DNA from 3 places in the Amycolatopsis sp. NPDC051045 genome. Region 1 is predicted to be linked to each of the others. Evidence: riboswitches for the same ligand, from Rfam matches in the RefSeq annotation. Region 1 holds a riboswitch; each other region holds the start of a gene.

Region 1 (4,565 bases):
CGTCCCATCAGCGTCGCGACCGCGACCGGCAGCGTCGGCGCCGCCGGGCGGGCCAGGAAGCTCGTCGCGCCGAATTCGCCGAGCGCCACGACGAAGCCGAACCCCGCCGCCGCGACCAGCGGCCGCAGCGTCAGCGGCAGGTCGATCTCCCGCCAGACCCGCAGCGGGCTCGCGCCGAGCGTCGCCGCGGCCTGCCGCAGCCGGACGTCGACCGAGCGCAGCACCGGCAGCACCATCCGCACGATCAGCGGGATGATCACCAGGGCCTGGGCCAGCGGCACGAGGTAGGGCGACGTCCGCAGGTCGCCGGGCAATGCGTCGAGCGTCACCAGGTAGCCGAAGCCGACGGTCACCGCGGACACCCCGAGCGGGAGCATCAGGACGGCGTCCATCGTTTCGCCCAGTCCCCGCGCGGCTCTTGCGGGCGACCGGCGCAGCACCACCAGCACCACGGACGCGAGCACGCCGACGACCATGGCGAGCAGTGTCGCGTCGATGGCCACCTTCAGCGAGTTCAGCGCGGCGTCCCAGCCGGACACCTGGAGCGCGCCCTTTTCCCCGGTGCTCGCGAGGGCCCGGTACCCGGCGAGGCTCCAGCCGTCCTCAGTGGACACCGACTCGGCGAGCAGGGCGAGGATCGGCGTCAGCAGCAGCGCGAGGACCACGCCCGCGGCGCCGACGGCCCACCACTCGCCGCCCCTCGGCCGCCGCGCTCCGCCGGAACCGGTCCTGGCGCCCTCCTTGCGCCGTCGCGCCAGCCCGCCGAGGACCAGCGCGGCGACCACTGCGGTGAACTGGATCAGCGAAAGCGCCGCCGCCCCCGAGAGGTCCAGGAGGTCGACCGTCCGCAGGTAGATCTCGGTCTCCAGGGTCCGGTAGCGGGCGCCGCCGAGGATCAGGACGACGCCGAAACTGGTGGCGCAGAACAGGAACACCACGGCCGCGGCGGACGCGATCGCGGGCGCCAGCGCGGGCAGCGTCACCGACCGGAAGGCCCGCCACGGCGACGCACCCAGCGCGCGGGCGGCGTCGGTCGTCCGCGAATCCAGCCGCGCCCACAGCCCCGCGACGGTCCGCGCGACGACGGCGACGTTGAAGAAGGCGTTGGCCAGCACGATCGGCAGCACGCCGCCGTCCGGCCACAGCGCCCGGAACGCGAGCCCGACCACCACCGTCGGCAGCACGAACGGCACGAGCACCAGCGTCCGCGCCAGGCCGACGCCGGGCAGGCGCACCCGCGCCAGCAGGAACGCCACCGGCAGCCCGGCCAGCACCGCGACCACCGTCGAGGCGGCCGCGCTCGCGACGGTGAACCCGGCCAGCTGCCAGGTCCGCGCGTCGCCGAGCACGACGTCGAGCCCGCCCGCGGCGAACCCGCGGCCGACGATGGCCAGCACCGGCCAGGCGAAGAACACCACCAGGAACCCGATCGGCGCCAGGCCGAGCAGCGCCAGCCCGACCCCGCGGGCGGTCCGCGGCGGGGCCAGGACTGGTGCTTTCCGGGGGCTCCGGGTGGCCGAGCCCCCGGCCCGAGGCGAAGCCTCGGATGTCACAGCTGCTTTCCGGGGGCTCCGGGTGGCGGAGCCCCCGGCCCCGGGCGTCACTGCACGAGCGTGCGCCATTCGCCGATCCACTTCTCACGCCCGGCCTGCACCTGGTCCGCGGGCAGCGTCTGCGGCTTCTGCGGCAGCGGCGCGACCTGCGCCCAGCCCGCGGGCAGGTCGACGCCCTGGCGCGCCGGGTAGACGTACATGTTGGCGGCGACCGTCGCCTGGAACTGCTGGGAGAGCAGGAAGTCGACGACCTTGCGCGCGTTCTCGACCTGCTTGCCGTTCGCCAGCACGCCGGCGTACTCGACCTGCCGGTAGCAGGTGTCGAGCAGCGCCTTGGTGCGCGGCTTCCCGTCGTCGCCGACCTCGGCGGCCGGCGACGACGCGTACGAGACGACGATCGGCCGCGGCCCCTTGCCGGACGAGCCGGAGAACTGCTTGGTGTAGGCCTCTTCCCAGCCGCTGACCACCTTGACGCCGTTGGCCTTGAGCTTCGTCCAGTAGTCCTTCCAGCCGGCCTCGCCGAACTTCGCGACGGTGCCGAGGAGGAACGCCAGGCCGGGCGAAGCCGTCGCCGGGTCCTCGGCGACCAGCAGGTCCTTGTACTTCGGGTCGGCCAGGTCGTCGTAGGTCGACGGCGCCGGGATCCCCTGGCTGGTGAAGTAGTTCGTGTCGACGTTGACGCAGACGTCGCCGACGTCGACCGCGGACAGCCGGTGCTCGGGGTCGACGGCGTAGCGCTGGGGCCCGCGGTCGGCCTCGGGGCTGGTGTACGGCTCGAAGACGCCCTCGCCGAGTGCCCGCGAGGCGAAGGTGGAATCGACGCCGTACGCGACGTCGCCGATCGGGTTGGCCTTCGTCAGCACGAGCTTGTTGGTCAGCGATCCGGCGTCGCCCTGCTTGAGCACGGAGATCTTGATGCCCGACTGCTTCTGGAAGGCGTCGAGCACCTCCTGCGGCGCCAGGAAGGAGTCGTGCGTCACGAGGGTGACGGTGGGCGTCTGCTGCGTGTCACCGGACCCGTCCGACAGCGAGCACGCCGTGGCGACGGCACTGACGGCGGCGATGGCCGTCGCGGCGCGAACAGCCCTGCGTTTCATCTACCCTCCTGCACTTCTCCGGACGAGGAGGGAAAGCCCTCCCATCGCCGGCATGATCCGGTCAGGTGCGAACGGTCGCGGGTGACCCGCCTCTCAGCCCGGCTGACCGGACTCCCGTGGCAACCGTGCAGCGTAGTCCAGGACGGACGACCATGGAGAGATGACGGAAATCTTGAGCGACTCCGAAGCTGATCAACGGCTGACCGCCGGCTGGACCCGCACCGGCGCGGTGATCTCGCGCGAGGTGGAGCTGGCGAGCTTCCCCCAGGCGATCGAGGTGGTGAACCGGGTAGCGGAGCTCGCCGAAGCGGCCGACCACCACCCCGACATCGACATCCGCTGGCGCACGCTGACCTTCCGGCTGAGCACGCATTCGGCGGGCGGCCTGACGGCGAAGGACTTCTCACTGGCCGCACAGATCGACGCGGTGCTCGCTGATCTGTGACCTCGGTAACGCTGAGTGCACCTTTGCCGCGGTTTGACGTCTTTCGGTTACCGGACTTTCGGGAGGGAGACGAGATGACTCAGGCAATCGTGGTCGGTACGGCGGCGTTCGCAACGATGGTGGCAGCGGCCGGAGGCGTGCTCTGGTTCACCGCCCGAAACCGCCATCACCTGGACGGCTGAGATTTCGATCACAGCTGTTAACGCGGGGCATGATCAGCGCGCTGATCCTGCGGAAGCATCGGTTCGCCCGTAGGGAACGCCCCATGAACAGCACTCTGTCCGCCGCCCAGCGCGCCTGGATCAACGCCCTCGCCCCCGCGGTGGTGTTGCTCGCCGTTCTGCTGCTGGGCGTGCTCGGCTAGGTCACGAGGCTTTCATCGGGTGCAGGACTTCCTGCGCCCGATGAAAGTGACAACCAGCGATGCACCATCACGGCGCCTGGTCAGACGTTGAAGCGGAACTCGACCACGTCGCCGTCGGCCATGGTGTAGTCCTTGCCCTCCATGCGGACCTTGCCCGCCGCGCGGGCGGCCGCCATTGAGCCCGCCTCCATCAGGTCGTTGTACGAGACGATCTCTGCCTTGATGAAGCCGCGCTCGAAGTCCGTGTGGATGACGCCCGCCGCTTGGGGGGCCGTTGCGCCCTGGGGGATCGTCCACGCGCGGGACTCCTTCGGGCCCGCCGTCAGGTACGTCTGCAGGCCGAGGGTGTGGAAGCCGGCGCGGGCCAGGGAGTACAGGCCCGGCTCCGGCTGGCCCACCGACTCGAGCAGCTCGCGCACCGACTCCTCGTCGTCCAGCTCCAGCAGCTCCGCCTCGACCTTCGCGTCGAGGAACACCGCGTCCGCGGGCGCGACCAGCTTGGTCAGCTCCTCGCGGCGGGCTTCGTCGGTGAGCACCGACTCGTCGGCGTTGAAGACGTACAGGAACGGCTTCGTCGTGAGGAGGCTCAACTCCCGCAGCGCGTCGAAGTCGACTTCCTTCTGCGCCTGGAAGAGCGTGCGCCCGGCGTCGAGGATCTCCTTCGCCTTCTGGGCGTTGTCCAGCGCGGGCTTGTTCTCCTTCTTCGTCCGCGCTTCCTTCTCCAGCCGCGGCAGCGCCTTGTCGAGGGTCTGCAGGTCGGCGAGGATCAGCTCGGTGTTGATCGTCTCGATGTCGCTCGACGGGTCGATGCGGCCGTCGACGTGCACCACGTCGGGGTCGTCGAACACACGGATGACCTGGCAGATCGCGTTGGCCTCACGGATGTTCGCCAGGAACTTGTTGCCCAGCCCGGCCCCCTCGGAGGCGCCCTTCACGATGCCCGCGATGTCCACAAAGGACACTACGGCGGGGACCGTCTTCTCCGACTTGAACAGCTCGGCCAGCTTGTCCAGCCGGGGGTCCGGCAGCGGCACGACACCGACGTTCGGCTCGATCGTCGCGAACGGGTAGTTCGCGGCGAGCACGTCGTTGCGGGTCAGCGCGTT
Region 2 (4,565 bases), on a different contig from region 1:
GCAGCGCTTCCCGGTGCTCGGGCGCAAGCCGGTCGAGCCGCCGGTTCAGCTCCTGCACCCGCGTCGAGCGGACCCCGGAGACGAGCCGCTCCCCCTCTTCGGTCGCCTTCGCCAGCCACGCCCGCCGGTCGACCGGGTCGGACTCCCGGCTGACGTACCCGGCTTCGACCAGTGACGCGATGATCCGCGACATGGTCGCCGCGGCCACCCCCTCCTTGGCCGCGAGGTCGCCGAGCCGGAGCTGACCCGCGTGCACCAGCGTCGCGAGCGCCGAGAGGGCGCCGTGGCCCGGCCCCGGCACACCGGCCTGCCGCAGTGACCGGGACAGCCTGCCGACGGCGAGGTACAACCTGCCCGAGACGTCCTGGACCGATGTGCTCGTCACGGCTGGCTCCTTCTGCCCTGCCCCGCCGCGGGTGCGCCGGAAATGCCGTCCACCTTACGGGTCCGGGGTCACGCTCGGTGTTACCAACCCGGCCAAAAGCAGGCCGCCCCTCCGCGCGGCACGTGACCGTTGCTGCGAAGCCATTCGGCTGTGACTGTGGTCGGATTGGTAACGATCGGCACCGTAAGCCACCTCGGTTCAGCGGGGCGGGCTCGACGCCTGCGCCCAGAAGCGCTGCGGTACGCGCCCGGCCTCGCGGGCGAGCCGTCCGGCGACGACGCCCGCCCGCATCGCCGCGGCCATCCGCTCGGGATCGGCCGCCCGGGTGACGGCGGTGGACAGCAGGACGGCGTCGCAGCCGAGCTCCATCGCGAGCGTCGCGTCCGACGCCGTGCCGATTCCGGCGTCGAGGATCACCGGCACGCCCGCCCGCGCGACGATCAGCTCGATGTTGTGCGGATTCCGGATGCCGAGGCCGGTACCGATCGGCGCGCCCAGCGGCATCACCGCGGCGCAGCCGGCCTCCTCCAGGCGCAGCGCGAGCACCGGGTCGTCGTTCGTGTAGGCGAACACGGTGAACCCGTCGGCGGCCAGCCGTTCGGCCGCGTCGAGGGTTTCGATCGGGTCCGGCAGCAGCGTCCGGTCGTCGGCGTGCACTTCGAGCTTGATGAGATCGGTATCGAGCGCCTCGCGCGCGAGCTGCGCGGTGAGCACGGCCTCGGCGGCCGTGCGGCAGCCCGCGGTGTTGGGCAGCAGCTCGATGCCGAGGCGGCGCAGCAGCTCGAGGACGCCGGAGCCGCCTTCGGCGTCGGCGCGGCGCATGGCGACGGTGGTCAGCTCGGTGCCGGACGCGACCAGCGCGCGTTCCAGCACGGCGAGGTTGGCCGCGCCGCCGGTGCCGATGATCAGCCGGGACGTCAGCTTGCAGGCGCCGATGACCAGCGGTTCTTCGTCCATTTCAGCCTCCCTGGACCGCGGTGAGCACGTCGACGCCCGCACCTTTGGGCACGGGCGTGGCCGGCCAGTCGGCGCGGCGGACGACGACCCCGTCGACCGCAACGGCGATCCCCGGCCGCGGCCCGCCGGTCGCGGCGAGGACGTCGGCGACGGTCGCGCCGTCCGGGAACTCCGTCCACTCGCCGTTGAGCTTGATTTCCATCACACGTGCTCCTTCTGGTGCAGGCGGGCGGGGGACGCGGCTTCGGTGCCTTCGGGCGGCTCGTCCCCCTCGAGCCAGGCGACCACGGCGTCCGCGGTCACGGGGGCCATCAGCAGGCCGTTGCGGTGGTGCCCGGTCGCGGCGAAGACGCCGTCGTCCAGGACGCCGAGGTACGGCAGCGCGTCCCGGCTGCCGGCCCGCAGGCCGGCGGCGGTCTCGGCCAGCTCGTACTCGGTGATCGCGGGGAAGACGCGTTCGGCGCCCTCGATCAGCTCGCGCACACCGCGGGCGGTGACGGCCTGGTCGAAGCCGGCTTCGTACTGGGTGGCGCCGAGGACGAGCTCCTGGTCACCGCGCGGGACGAGGTAGATCGGGCGGCCCTCGACGACGGCCCGGACGGTGTGCGTGGGCGGCGGCAGGCAGCCGCGGCGCGGCTTGAGCCGGAGGATCTCGCCCTTGAGCGGCCGGACGGCGTCGGCGAGCTGCGGGTGCAGCCGCCCGGTCCAGGCGCCCGCGGCCAGGACGACGGCTTCGGCGTCGGGGATTCTTTCGACGCGCTCGCGGACGAACCCGACGCCTCGCCGTTCGCAGGCGGCAAACAGGGCGCTGAGCAGTTTCCGGTTGTCCACGGCCAGGTCGCCGGGCACGTGGAGTCCACTTCGGACGGACCCGGTGCCGGGTTCGAGCCGCTTGACCTCCCGGCCGGTGAGCCGCTCGGCCGCGCGCCCGAGGGAGTGCAGGTAGCCGGCGAGGATGTCGAGGTGCCCGACATCGGCGCTGTCGAAGGCGACGACGAGCGTCCCGTGCCCGGCCAGGCCGGGGTCGACGCCCTCTTGCGCGAGGTCCCGGGCGAAACCGGGCCAGCGCTTCAGCGAGGCCTCACCGAGGCGCAGGACGTCCTCTTCGCCGGGCCAGGCCTCGGTGACCGGGGCGAGCATGCCGCCGGCCAGCCAGGACGCGCCGCCGCGGACGGGTTCGGGGTCGTACACGGTGACCCGGTGGTTCCGGGCGGCAGCCCGCCACGCCGCGGCCAGGCCGATCACGCCGCCGCCCACCACTGCCAGGTTCGTCATGGGATCACGCTCCCTGCGCCGGCATGACCCGGATCAGGTTCCACGGTCGGAGCGGCAGCTCCCTCTCAGCCCGTGCCTCGGGCTCCCGTGCGGACGCGTCCAGCCTACTGTGCCATTCGTTGATAATCCAACTGGTCAAGGCGCGGGGTACGGTCGCCGCTATGCCCGCCCTCTCCGGTGACAAGATCCGCGCCCGCCTCGACGCCGCGCGCCTTTACCTGTGCACGGACGCCCGCACAACCCGCGGCGACCTGGCTTCGTTCGCCGACGCGGCCCTCGCCGGCGGTGTCGACATCATCCAGCTGCGCGACAAGACCGGCGCGCTGGAGGCGGCCGGCGAGATCGCGGCGCTGGAGGTGCTGGCGGAGGCGTGCGCCCGCCACGGGGCGCTGCTGTCGGTGAACGACCGCGCGGACGTCGCCCTGGCGGTCGAGGCGGATGTGCTCCACCTGGGGCAGGACGACATCCCGGTGCCGCTGGCCCGCCGGATCCTCGGCGACGAGGTCGTGCTCGGCCGGTCGACGCACTCTCTCGACCAGGCCCTCGCCGCGGCCGCGGAGCCGGGGGTCGACTACTTCTGCACGGGGCCGTGCTGGCCGACGCCGACCAAGCCGGGCCGCCCGGCGCCAGGCCTTGATCTGGTGCGCGCGACGGCGGCCTGGACCCCGGACCGGCCGTGGTTCGCGATCGGCGGCATCGACGGGCCGCGGCTCCCGGAGGTCCTCGACGCGGGGGCGTCGCGGATCGTCGTGGTCCGGGCGATCACCGAGGCCGAGGACCCGGAGGCCGCGGCGCGGGAGCTGCGAGCCCGCCTCCCCTGACAGCCGTGAAGGCCACCCGCTGGGGTGGCCTTCACGGACTCACGGGGTCGGGGTCGCCGCCGCGCCCTTGCTGGTCGGCGGGGTTGCCGTCGTCGCCGGGGCCGAGGTCGACGGCTGCTGGGTCGTCGTGCTCGGGGTGGACGTCGGGGACTCCGAGGAGGTCGTCGGGGCCGTCGACGTGTCCGACGGCGGCGTCGTGGTCGTCTCCGTCGGGGACACCTGCGTGTCGTCCGTCGATGTCGGCGGGGTCGTCGACGGCGTCTCGGCCGGGTGACCGTCGCCGCCCGCAAAGATCTTGCCGATGCTCGAGCCCGTGCCGCCGCCGATCTGCGTTCCCGTGGCCGACTCGAAGCCGACTATCGACACGATCGCCACCACGAAGGCCACCGCGCTCGTGCCGATGAGCAACGGCCAGCGCAGCTTGCGCAGCCGCGAAACCGCCTCGGGCTTCGCCAGCTGGACCGTCGGCTGGTCGGTGATCGGCACGTCCCCCGGCTCGGCGGGACCCCGCCGCCGGATGCCCGACGTCGCCAGCTGGCGAGCCTTGAGCGCGGCCTCGCGGGTGCGCTGCAGTGAGCGCAGGTACAGCTCACTGCCGACCGTCGACACCACGCTCGCCACGCCGGCGCCGACCACCGTGCCCGCCACGCCCAGCGTCGAGCCGAGCAGCGCCGCGGTCACCGCCGCGAGCGCCGCCGCCATCACCTGCGCGATCCTCAAGCCGGACTTTTCTTCCTTCACTTCGGAAGTCGCTGCGTTCTCCTTGCTCATGGTCCCGATCCGGTAGTAAGTCTTCTCCCCTGCCCAACGTGTAAGGCGCGCGAGGAACTCCCCGCGTTGCCACAGCGTGAGGAGCGCCACTCCGACTGTCTACAATAGACACTCCATATCGAACGTTTTCTTGACATACTCGGCACATGGAACTGGTGACGATCTCTGACATCGAGGCCGCCGCGAAGCGCGTCGAAGATGTCGCCGTGCGCACGCCCCTGCTGCTCCAGACGTGGGATCCCCGCGGGACCCTGTGGCTCAAACCCGAAAGCCTGCAACCGGTCGGCGCGTTCAAGGTCCGCGGCGCGTTCAACGCGATCGCCGCCCTCGACGACGCGGCCCGCGCCCGCGGCGTC
Region 3 (4,565 bases), on a different contig from region 1:
GCGGCCTTCGCGCCCATGCCGAGCGCGAGGGTGACGTGCCGGCCGCGGACGCCGTCGGCGGCCGTCTGCCCGGTGAGCACGACGTTGCCCTTCGCGGCGCTGTCGTACGGGGCCAGCTTGAACGTCTTGGCGAGCTGGGTGTTGCCGTCGGACGCGCCCGCGTAGCCGACGCTGGTCTTCACGAAGGCGGGCCTCGCGGTGAGGGCGGCGGCGTTCGACGCGTCCTGCGCGGTGACGGCGTCACCCGAGCGGGCGGCCGAGTCGTCGGAGCCGTCGTTGGTCAGGTCCGGGTCGGCGACCGCGTAGAGCTGGTAGGGCCGTCCGGTGAGCGACTGGAAGTCGACGTCCACCAGCACGGTCGTGGCGGCCGGGTCGGTGACGTAGGTCTTGCGGAGGCGCCAGCGGTGCTGGTCGTCGGTGATGGTCTGCTCGTAGGTCAGGCTGTCGTCGTCGGTCCGCCGGACCTGCTGCGACTTCGCCGCGTAGTCGGTGACGGCGAAGCTGCGGCCGTCCGTGACGACGAAGTTCAGCGACCGGACGCTGGGTGTCGACAGGTCCGGGTAGTAGACCTCGGACATCTGCCCGCCCTGGAGCGTGAACCAGACGTTGCTGCCGCGGTCGCGGGCCGTGCCGAAGCCGGTCTTGTTCGCGGGCAGCCAGCTGGGATGGGCCCCGGGCGCGCCGGGAGCCGCGCCGCCCTGGGCCGCCGCGGTCGCCGGGAGCAAGCCGGTGACCAGCAGCCCGGCCAGGGCGCCGAAGATGAGTTTGCGCATATCAACCCCACAGAAAAGTCACCTCTGCACCGTTACAGAAGCGACTTGGGAGTCTGCCGCCCATCCTTCACCGGCGCATGGTCCGATCCGGTGAACCACTGACCGTCACTGGTCCGGACAATGGTGTTGCGGCCCGTTGACAGCCAGCCCACGCAGGCTTCCGCTCCGGGCTGGTCACGAACGTCGGCAACCCCAAGGCGGGCGTGTTCGCCCTGTCGTTCCTGCCGCAGTTCGTCCCGGCCCACGCGGGCTCCGGCGCGCTGCTGGTCTGCGCCGCGACAACGTGGAGCGATGGCTGGAGCGCACCTCGGGCGGGCTGCTGATCGGCTTCGGCGTGACCGTCGCCCTCGAGAGCTGAGTTCACCAGCAGCGAACGGACCTCCCGCCAAACCGAGCGCAGACTTGTAGTACCTGCAACGCTGTAATCGAGGTACGCATGGACGACGCCATGGACGCCTACTCACGCGCGGTCAGCACGGTCGCCAAGACCGTCACCCCGCACGTCGCCGGGGTGCAGCTCGCGCGCGGCAGCGGCTCGGCGGTCGTCTTCGCCGACGACGGTCTCCTGCTCACCAACGCCCACGTCGTCGACGACCACCGGCAGGGTGTCGCCACCTTCGCCGACGGCACTGAAGTGCCCTTCGACGTCGTCGGCGCCGACCCGCTGTCCGATCTCGCCGTGCTGCGAGCGCGCGGGGGAACACCGCCGGCCGCCGTGCTCGGGGACGCCGACCGGCTCGTCGTCGGGCAGCTCGTCGTGGCCGTCGGGAACCCGCTCGGCTTCTCCGGGACCGTCACCGCCGGCGTCGTCAGCGCGCTCGGGCGGGCGCTGCCGGTGCGGCAGGGCCGCACGACCCGCGTGATCGAGGACGTCATCCAGACCGACGCCGCGCTCAACCCGGGCAACTCCGGCGGCGCGCTCGCCGACTCCGCCGGCCGGGTCGTCGGCGTCAACACCGCCGTCGCCGGGGTCGGCCTCGGGCTCGCGGTGCCGATCAACGCGACGACGCGGCGGATCATCGACACGCTCGTCGTCGAGGGCCGGGTGCGGCGCGCGTACCTCGGTGTCGTCGGCCTGCCCGCGCCGTTGCCGGACGACGTCGCCGAGCGCACCGGGCAGAACGCCGGGCTGCGGGTGCGGGAAGTGGTCGCGGGCGGGCCCGCCGACCGGGCGGGTCTCAAAGCGGGCGACCTCGTGCTCACCGTCGGGCGCGCCCGCGTCTCGGACGCCCAAGGCATCCAGCGGCAGCTGTTCGCCGAAGTGATCGGCACCGCACTGCCGATCACCGTGCTGCGCAACGGAGCCATGGTCGACGTCTACGCGACACCCGCCGAGTTGGTCGGGTGAGGTGAGGACACTTGAGTATCCCGACCCGGCGTGGCATGGTCGGGGCACAACACCAACGCGGGAGCTCGCGCCATGGCGGGCTGAGAGGGCGACTTGGGGTTTCCCAGGCGTCGCCGACCGCATGAACCTGACCGGGTAATGCCGGCGTAGGGAGTGAAAGTCGTTGACGACGCTAGAGAACAACGCTGCCGTAAAGGTGACGACCGGTCCGATCACCGGCTCGCACAAGGTGTACCACCAGACCGAATCCGGGCTCCGCGTTCCCGCGCGCCGGATCGATCTCTCCAACGGGGACCACTTCGACGTCTACGACACTTCGGGCCCGTACACCGATCCGGAAGCCGAGATCGACGTCCACAGTGGACTTCACCGGCTGCGGGCGGGCTGGGCCGACGGGCGTGAGCACAACACCCAGCTCGGCTGGGCCAAGCAGGGTGTCATCACCCGCGAGATGGAGTACATCGCCGCCCGGGAACGGGTTTCGCCCGAATTCGTGCGCGACGAGGTCGCCCGTGGCCGCGCGGTGATCCCCGCCAACCGCAAGCACCCCGAGTCCGAACCCATGATCATCGGCAAGAACTTCCTGGTGAAGATCAACGCCAACATGGGCAACTCGGCCGTCTGGTCGTCGGTCGAAGAAGAGGTCGACAAGATGGTGTGGGCCACCCGCTGGGGCGCCGACACGATCATGGACCTGTCCACCGGCAAGCGGATCCACGAGACCCGGGAGTGGATCGTCCGCAATTCGCCGGTCCCGGTCGGCACCGTGCCGATCTACCAGGCACTCGAAAAGGTCGACGGGGAACCGGAAAAGCTGTCGTGGGAGGTCTACCGCGACACGATCGTCGAGCAGTGCGAGCAGGGCGTCGACTACGTCACCGTGCACGCCGGCGTGCTGCTGCGCTACATCCCGCTGACCGCGCGGCGGGTCACCGGCATCGTCAGCCGTGGCGGGTCGATCATGGCCGCGTGGTGCCTGGCGCACCACCAGGAATCGTTCCTGTACACGCACTTCGAGGAACTCTGCGAGATCCTCCGGCAGTATGACGTGACGTTCTCCCTCGGCGACGGCCTGCGCCCCGGCTCGATCGCCGACGCCAACGACCGCGCCCAGTTCGCGGAGCTGGAAACCCTCGGCGAGCTGACGCACATCGCGCGCTCGCACGACGTCCAGGTGATGATCGAAGGCCCCGGTCACGTGCCGATGCACAAGATCAAGGAGAACGTGGAGCTGGAGGAAAAGCTCTGCGGCGAGGCGCCGTTCTACACCCTCGGCCCGCTCGCGACGGACATCGCGCCGGGGTACGACCACATCACCTCGGCCATCGGGGCGGCGCAGATCGGCTGGTACGGCACGGCGATGCTGTGCTACGTCACGCCGAAGGAGCACCTCGGCCTGCCCAACCGCGACGACGTGAAGACCGGCGTGATCACGTACAAGATCGCCGCCCACGCCGCGGACCTGGCCAAGGGGCACCAGTACGCGCAGGAATGGGACGACGAGCTGTCCAAGGCGCGCTTCGAGTTCCGCTGGAACGACCAGTTCAACCTCTCGCTCGACCCCGACACGGCGCGCTCGTTCCACGACGAAACCCTGCCCGCCGAGCCGGCCAAGACCGCGCACTTCTGCTCGATGTGCGGCCCGAAGTTCTGCTCGATGCGCATCACGCAGGACGTCCGCAAGTACGCCGAAGAGCACGGACTGTCCACTGTGGAAGCGATCGAGGCCGGCATGGCGGAGAAGTCGGCCGAGTTCGGCGAGCAGGGCAACAAGGTCTACCTGCCCGTGGTGCAGCCGTGACACCGAGGACCGCCCTCACCATCGCCGGCTCGGACTCCGGCGGTGGTGCGGGCATCCAGGCCGACCTGCGCACGTTCTTCGCGAACGGCGTGCACGGGCTGGTCGCGCTGACCGCGGTGACCGTCCAGAACTCCTTGGGCGTGCAGGGCTTCACCGAGATCCCGGCCGACGTGGTCACCGCGCAGATCAAGGCGGTGGCGACCGACATGGGCGTCGACGCGGCGAAGACGGGCATGCTGGCGACCGCGGAGATCATCCGCGCGGTGGCGAAGACACTCGACGAGCTCGGCCTGGACTTCCCGTTGGTGGTCGACCCGGTGGCGGCCTCGATGACGGGGCACGCACTGCTGCGCGAGGACGCCCTGGAGGCGATCCGCACGGAACTGTTCCCACGCGCGACGCTGATCACGCCGAACCTCGACGAAGTTCGGTTGCTGACCGGTGTTCCGGTGGTCGACTCCGCATCGCAGCGCGCCGCCGCCGAGGCCCTGCTGGAGTTCGGCTCGCGCTGGGTCCTGGTCAAGGGCGGTCACATGACGGGCACTGCGGATTGCGTGGACCTGCTGTCGGACGGCCGCGAGTTCATCGAACTGAGCGGCCCGCGGTACGAGACGGAGAACACCCACGGCGGCGGAGACACGCT

Evidence for each region. Region 1 has a riboswitch for thiamine pyrophosphate ahead of AB0M80_RS04665 (thiamine ABC transporter substrate-binding protein). Riboswitches for the same ligand answer to the same signal wherever they lie in the genome.
Region 2: linked by a shared signal. The riboswitch ahead of thiO (glycine oxidase ThiO) and the one ahead of AB0M80_RS04665 (thiamine ABC transporter substrate-binding protein) in region 1 are both predicted to bind thiamine pyrophosphate.
Region 3: linked by a shared signal. The riboswitch ahead of thiC (phosphomethylpyrimidine synthase ThiC) and the one ahead of AB0M80_RS04665 (thiamine ABC transporter substrate-binding protein) in region 1 are both predicted to bind thiamine pyrophosphate.

Annotation. Positions count from the first base shown of each region.
Region 1 covers NZ_JBFBCC010000002.1:117,153-121,717, reverse strand. The annotation lists gene AB0M80_RS04670 (iron ABC transporter permease) at 1-1,439, opposite strand, end outside; gene AB0M80_RS04665 (thiamine ABC transporter substrate-binding protein) at 1,601-2,650, opposite strand; TPP riboswitch at 2,672-2,778, opposite strand; gene AB0M80_RS04660 (4a-hydroxytetrahydrobiopterin dehydratase) at 2,811-3,095, shown strand; gene ychF (redox-regulated ATPase YchF) at 3,540-4,565, opposite strand, start outside.
Region 2 covers NZ_JBFBCC010000004.1:10,794-15,358, forward strand. The annotation lists gene AB0M80_RS11110 (MarR family transcriptional regulator) at 1-385, opposite strand, end outside; gene AB0M80_RS11115 (thiazole synthase) at 584-1,342, opposite strand; gene thiS (sulfur carrier protein ThiS) at 1,344-1,544, opposite strand; gene thiO (glycine oxidase ThiO) at 1,544-2,617, opposite strand; TPP riboswitch at 2,611-2,716, opposite strand; gene thiE (thiamine phosphate synthase) at 2,779-3,438, shown strand; gene AB0M80_RS11135 (hypothetical protein) at 3,478-4,209, opposite strand; gene AB0M80_RS11140 (threonine/serine dehydratase) at 4,356-4,565, shown strand, end outside.
Region 3 covers NZ_JBFBCC010000004.1:3,279-7,843, forward strand. The annotation lists gene AB0M80_RS11070 (glycoside hydrolase family 15 protein) at 1-773, opposite strand, end outside; gene AB0M80_RS11075 (trypsin-like peptidase domain-containing protein) at 1,210-2,121, shown strand; TPP riboswitch at 2,169-2,291, shown strand; gene thiC (phosphomethylpyrimidine synthase ThiC) at 2,285-3,922, shown strand; gene thiD (bifunctional hydroxymethylpyrimidine kinase/phosphomethylpyrimidine kinase) at 3,919-4,565, shown strand, end outside.